Regions from separate parts of the Fervidobacterium sp. genome, predicted to be linked through region 2. Evidence: riboswitches for the same ligand, from Rfam matches in the RefSeq annotation. Region 2 holds a riboswitch; the other holds the start of a gene.

Region 1 (3,422 bases), on a different contig from region 2:
TAGTGGGAGTATACCAAACCGCCGCACTATCACCTGCAGCAAAAACATCAGGGTGAGACGTGTGCAGATAAGAGTCAACAATCAATGCACCGTTGGACAACATTTCCAATTTGCCTTTGAATAGGTCCGTATTTGGTCTGAAACCTGTAGCTAACACAACCATGTCAGTATCAAAGGTGTCCTTGTCTGTTATCACTTTCTTCACAAAACCATTTTCTCCTTCAAATTTCACAACTTTTTGCCCCAGCGCCAATCTGATTCCATTTATGGTAAGCTCATTCTCGAGTATATCGGTAAATTCCTTGTCCAGATACTTGGCTAATATTCTATCTGCTATATCTATCAAGACCACTTCTTTATTGTTACGTCTAAAAGCCTCTGCAAGTTCAACACCTATGTAACCAGCTCCGACTATAGTTATTTTATTGGCAGTTTTTGAATGTTTTACAATGTCCTGTGCATGGTAAAAATTCTTTGAAAGCATTATACCTTTCAACTCAACACCTGGAACATTTGGAATTATGGGCCAAGAACCAGTAGTTATCACAAGTTTGTCAAAGTTATCTTTGAAAGTTTCACCATTTTCGAGGTTTCTAACGAGAACAGATTTTTCTTCGATGTTAATATCAATTACTTCGTGCCTCATCATCATTTTTGCTCCCAAATCTGAGAGAAATTTAGGTGAGGCATAAAAGAGTTTCATAGGGTCTTTTACTACTCCACCGACATGTAGAGCAATCCCACAAGAGAGAAATGAAACCGTATCGTTTCTTTCATACGCCGTTATTTGGACCTTGTCACCATAGAGTCTTTTTGCTGTTGTAATGAAAGCCGTTCCTGCATGTGTGCAACCAATAACTACTACCTTCACAGCTTTTCCTCCTTTCATTTTGAAGAAATTCTTATTTTGTGGTTTAAACTGTCTTTTGTGATAAAGTTAACTTAAATACAATTAGATTATACTAAGTCTATGCTTATTTGTCAACTAACGTCTTACAATGTTTGGTCAATAAATCTTAGTTTTCCATGGAAATTAAGGATTTTTTCTAAATCTAATTATCAAAACGTTGTATTATTTTTTTCATTCTGTACTTGACGTGATTATATGGAAGTGATATATTGTATGTGAAAAAATTCAATAGCCCAGAGGGGAGCTCCATACTGCGGGGCTGAGAGGAAGGGGGCAACCCTTCGACCCTTTGAACCTGATCCGGGTAATACCGGCGGAGGGACATGGGCAATGCAAAGCTACAAATCTAATAAACTGCTTTTAACTAAAAAGTCCCTCCGAAAATTCGGAGGGACTTTGCTTTTTAAAAAAAGGTTGCATGGAGGTGTAAAACGATGAAGAAAGATTTGATTATCTCCAGGTTGATAGTTGAAAGTTTTTTTGAAAAGCTGAACAAAGCTTTGGAGGTAGACGTAGCTATTGCAGGTTGTGGTCCCAGTGCTCTTGCACTTTCTCTTGAGCTTTCGAAAAAAGGTTACAAGGTTGCAATTTTTGAAGCGAAGAACGAACCCGGCGGTGGTATTTGGGGTGGAGGAATGATGTTCAATGAGTTAGTGCTTGAAAGAGAATTGAAGGGCTATGTGGAAGAGCTTGGTATCAAATGCAAAGAATTTGGAGAATTTTTAGTTGTTGATTCTGTGCACTTTGCGTCTGCATTATTGTACCATACTACAAAAGCTGGAACGTTAGTATTTAACAATGTATTTGTCGAAGACCTTGTGATGTACGACAAGAGGGTTTCCGGAGTTGTAATAAATTGGATGCCAACAATTAGAGAAAGATTGCACGTTGACCCGATAAGTGTTATTGCAAAGTTTACAGTCGACGGGACAGGACATCCGGCTAATCTCGTAAGATTGCTTTCTAAGCGCGGAATTCTAGTTTCCGTTTCAGGTTCCACGGAAAATCTCTGTAGCTGCGGAACTGTTGAATATGAATTCCCAATGGATGCGGAAAATGGTGAGAAATTTGTTGTTGAAGGAACAAGAGAAATTTATCCTGGACTGTATGTGATGGGGATGGCCGCGGTAAGCGTTGGTGGAGGTCCAAGAATGGGACCTATCTTTGGTGGAATGATTTTGTCAGGTCTTAAAGCGGCGGAGCTAATAGAAGAGAGTTTGAGAAGAGAAGCAGTAAAAATTGATAAGGAGATGAAAATATGACGCAGCTTGAATCAGCACGTGCAGGGCTTATCACAAAGGAAATGAAGTATTGTGCTGAGTTCGAGGGTATCGAGTTCGAAAAACTCAGAGCACTGGTCGCCGAGGGAAAAGTCGTTATACCAAGGAATAAATTACACAATGTGAAAAGACCTATCGCGATAGGCGAACAAATGACAGTAAAGGTAAACGCCAATATAGGCACATCCGTAGGATATTCCTCACTAGAAGAAGAGTTAGAAAAATTAGAAGCAGCTTTAAATACAGGTGCCGATGCTGTAATGGTCTTATCTACCTGGGGTAATTTAACAGAAATGCGCAAGGAAATTGTTAAGAGAAGTCCTGTCCCGGTTGGTTCTGTTCCTATTTACGATTCAGCTGTGAAGGCTTATGCAGAAAAGAGGAACGTGGTGGATTTTTCTGAAAAGGATTTTATCAACATGGTTCTTCAGCATGCTGAAGACGGTATTGATTTTATGACAATTCATGTTGGGATAACAAAGCGAGTGTTGGAAAAACTGAAAAACTCAAAGAGAGTTTTGAAGATTGTCAGCCGTGGGGGTTCTATTATTGCTGGTTGGATGATTAAAAACAATAAGGAAAACCCATTTTACGAATACTTTGATGACATTTTACAAATTGCAAGGGAGTATGACATTACACTAAGCTTAGGTGATGGGATGAGACCAGGTGCTATTGTGGATTCTACGGATCCCCAGCAACTTGAAGAACTCTTTTTTATGCAAGAACTAGTTTTGAAAGCTTACGACGCTGGTGTACAAGTTATGTTGGAAGGTCCAGGACATGTTCCTTTGAATGAAATCGAACTGAATGTAAGGCTTATGAAAAAGATAGGATTGGGACGACCCATATTTCTTCTAGGACCACTCCCAACAGATAGAGGTGTTGGTTATGACCATATTGTTAGTGCAATTGGCGGGGCGTTAGCTGGTTATTATGGCTGTGATTTTCTATGCTATGTAACCCCTGCAGAACATGTAGGGTTACCGGATGCTGAGGAAGTAAAGGAAGGAGTGATTGCGGCAAAAATCGCAGCAGTTGTTGCAGATGTTGCACGCGGCAATAGAAAAGCAATGAAATTGGAAGAAGAAATGGCGAAAGCAAGAAGGGATTTTGACTGGAATAAGATGTTCAAACTTGCCATACATGCAGAAAGGGCTCAAAGAAAATTTGAGAAGATGAAATATACAGATGACGGTTGTTCTATGTGTGGACCTTTCTGTGCCATAAAA
Region 2 (3,422 bases):
CCTAAGTTTCCTCCAAACTTGTCAAACAATACTCCTCCAACAAGCGGACCTACACCGAACAAAAGTCCAATAACCATTTCATGCAAAGCCCCTTGTTTGCCGTGCTCTTCCTCCTCTGACAAAAGTCCGTAGAATATGGCGAATGTATATGGAACTGCGTAACTGAAACCTGCAAACAAAGATGTAAGCAAGAACATTAAAGGATTTTTGGCGAAAAAAGCTATTAATCCTGTTATTGGAACAACTGATAAAAGTATGCCACAAAAATACTCGTTCCCTACCCAGCCTTTCCAAGACTGCAGGATAACGAAAGTGAGCAAAACACCTATATTTGCTCCCACAGTCAAAAAACCTGCATTTTCAAGCTTTAGCCCTGCAAGCATCATCAACTTGGGAAAACTAGCCAGAACAGATGTGTAAATCAAACCACCAAGGAATAGAATTATTCTGTATTCCAACCTGAGTTTTCTCATCGTGCTTTTATTCATGATAACAGATGCATTTTGAGAATGTTCAAGAAGCCTTCTGTAAGGTGTAAATGTGATGATATCTCCAAACTTTTTGTAGTCTAAAGAAACCAACAGACTTGTCATACCCGAAATTACTAAACCCAGAGCAAATATTGCACTTGCAGCTTTTACGGTAAGAAAAGGACCAAACGCAACCCCAATTATATTTCCCGTGCTCCAAGACAATGTGAATCTACCTGTTATCGATGGTGGGTCTATCCTCAATAAACTCTCAGATTTTGCAATCAAGCCTTCAACTTGTGGAAAGAATGCTCCAAAGAAGACACCTTGGAGAACCGCAAAAATAACCAAACCCTTAGGGTTGTTAGCAAAAAGCCCGAACATTGAGACAATAAAAAGATATACAGCTAAAAAAGAAATTGTCCTTTTGTATCCGTATCTTGTTCCAATGTGTCCCAAGGTCACACTAGCTATTGCATAGGCTATAGATAAAGCAAGGTTAACAAGACCTATCTGAGTAAAAGAAAAACCAAATTTTGCAGCAGTTGAATTGATATACGTGCTGTAAAGGTATGCCTGAATGGAGATTACAAAAGAAAGGAAATGATACTTGTGGAATATCCCTTGCCTGCTCACATTTCAACACCCCACATCCAGTTTTGAAGCTTTCTTCAAATACAATTACATCAGTAAGTTTACATCATCACCAATTATATTCTGTTGACTGAGCATTAAAAGTGTGTTACAATAGCAAATAGAATCAATCATATTTCCCATATCCTGGAGGGGAGCTCCTGAATGCGGGGCTGAGAGGGGAATGCAAGTTCCCGACCCTTCGAACCTGATCCGGGTAATGCCGGCGGAGGGACCAGGAACCAGGATAGCAGGATAGATAATAAAAAGCCTTTTAAAAATTCCCTCCGCTTGGTTGAAAACACAAAAGCGGAGGGATTTTTTTATTTCAAGAATACCCACACTTTAAGAAGGAGGGACTAACATGAAAGGACTGGTCAGATTAGTGTTTTTCTCTTTGCTGATAGTAACGGTTTTTGCTTTTTCCGCAGAGCTTGTGATTTATACATCCGATAGTTTTGCGGGTGGAATAGCAAAGGTTGTTGTCCCAAAATTCGAGCAGATGTACAAGTGTAAAGTTAAAGTGGTAAGTTTTGGTTCTATGGGAGATGTTTTGGCTAGACTTATCGCCGAAAAGAACACACCTAAGGCTGATGTTGTTATCGGTTTAAATCCTCAACAGCTTCAAAAAGCGATAAAAGAGAACTTGTTGCAAAAGTATCGTGCCACCAATTCGAAAAATCTTGTCTACAAAGGTTTTGTTAACGACTACGGTACAGTTTACGACTACGGTGCTTTGGCGATGATTTACAACGTCGAGAGGATAAAGAATCCTCCAAAATCTTTCAAAGACCTTTTAAAACCCGAATACAAAGGCAGGTTTGTCCTTATCGATCCAAGGACCTCCAGTACAGGTTTAACATTCCTGATGTGGACTATTGCTGCACTTGGTGAAGATGATGCTATGGAATTTTGGAAGGAAATCAAGAAAAACGTACTCACATTTACAAGTGGATGGAGCGCAGCATTCAAGATGCTCGAAACGGGTGAAGTTGATATGATAGTAAGTTATGCAACAGATGGTGCTTACAGTATGTACAAATACGGCTCAATCAAGTACATGCCTATAATATTCGAGGAAGGTGCATACGTGCTCGAGGAATACGCAGCTATCGTAAAGGGCGCAAAGAACTTAGCACTCGCAAGGGCATTCATTGAGTTCATGCTCACCCCAGATTTCCAAAAGGAAGTACCTCTGAACCAGTGGATGTTCCCTGTTATCGATGTTCAGCTACCAGAAGTATACAAATACGTACCAACTGTGAAAAAGATACTAAGACTTGATCCAAGTATTAATGATAGGTTAGATGAGATACTCAAAAAATGGGAAAAAGCGGTTATTGGATAACAGAAAAAGTAAAAAAGTAGTGCATTTAAAAAGCCTCTGGAGTGCCAGGCACCCCAGAGGCTTTAAATTTTGAAGACCTTTAAAGACCTTTAAAAAGTAACTGATTAAAGCTGAAAAAGTTGAAAAAAGTTGAACAAAAATGCCAGTACGTTGGTCTAAACTTGTAGAAAACCCATATTTACCGCCTACTATTGGAGGTGTGCAAATGTTAACAAAAAGCCAGATTTTCATTTTTTTACTTATAACAACACTGCTAATTTTTACGCATACTTTCGGTCAGTTTCTGAAAGTAGGACTTTTATTAGGCGAACCATACGCATACTGGACGTCCAACAAGCTTTCTGGAATCGAATACGAAATTTGGCGGGTCATCGGAGTTGAACTCAACATGCATGTGGAATTCTACGTGCTACCATTCTCTGCGCTTGACACTACGGTACTTTCAAAACTCGGTTTAGATGTAATAGCTGGTGGTATTCATATCACCGATGAAAGGAAAAAGGTCTTCAAATTCACCCAGCCGTATATTAATTCAGGACTTGCGATACTGCTTAGAAAAGACATCAAGTGGGATGGAGACATCGAAAAAATCACTTTTGGAGTAAAGAAAGGTGCTACCGGTGAGAGAATTGTTCAAGATTGGGTTAAATCTGGCAAGAAGATAAAATACTCGACGTTTGTGTCAAACGAAGAAATTGTAACTAACCTACTTGTTAAAACGATAGACGGTGCATTCTTTGATTATATCAACGCTTTGTATCTAGCGAAAAAATACGGCTTCCAGGTCCACAAAGATTTGATTTACTCCATCAACATAGGTGCAGTCTTGTTAAACAGCTCTTTAGAGAAAAAACTGAATGACGCAATTTCTAAACTCACATCAAATGGAACAATAAAGCGTATACTTACATCATACATTGGAGCCTTTTAAAAGTATACAGAATGCCCCTGGCGAACCAGGGGCGTGTTTG

What was found. A riboswitch is a leader RNA that binds a small molecule or an ion and turns the genes downstream of it on or off. The one in region 2 is predicted to bind thiamine pyrophosphate.
Region 1: it holds a riboswitch for thiamine pyrophosphate, as region 2 does, so the genes downstream of both, AC3M61_RS07970 (sulfide-dependent adenosine diphosphate thiazole synthase) here and AC3M61_RS00825 (thiamine ABC transporter substrate-binding protein) in region 2, are expected to answer to the same signal.

What each region holds. Positions count from the first base shown of each region.
Region 1 covers NZ_DBOLZL010000022.1:74,984-78,405, forward strand. The annotation lists gene AC3M61_RS07965 (FAD-dependent oxidoreductase) at 1-871, opposite strand, end outside; TPP riboswitch at 1,138-1,250, shown strand; gene AC3M61_RS07970 (sulfide-dependent adenosine diphosphate thiazole synthase) at 1,345-2,172, shown strand; gene thiC (phosphomethylpyrimidine synthase ThiC) at 2,169-3,422, shown strand, end outside.
Region 2 covers NZ_DBOLZL010000006.1:41,808-45,229, forward strand. The annotation lists gene AC3M61_RS00820 (MFS transporter) at 1-1,106, opposite strand, end outside; TPP riboswitch at 1,245-1,355, shown strand; gene AC3M61_RS00825 (thiamine ABC transporter substrate-binding protein) at 1,468-2,451, shown strand; gene AC3M61_RS00830 (substrate-binding periplasmic protein) at 2,657-3,382, shown strand.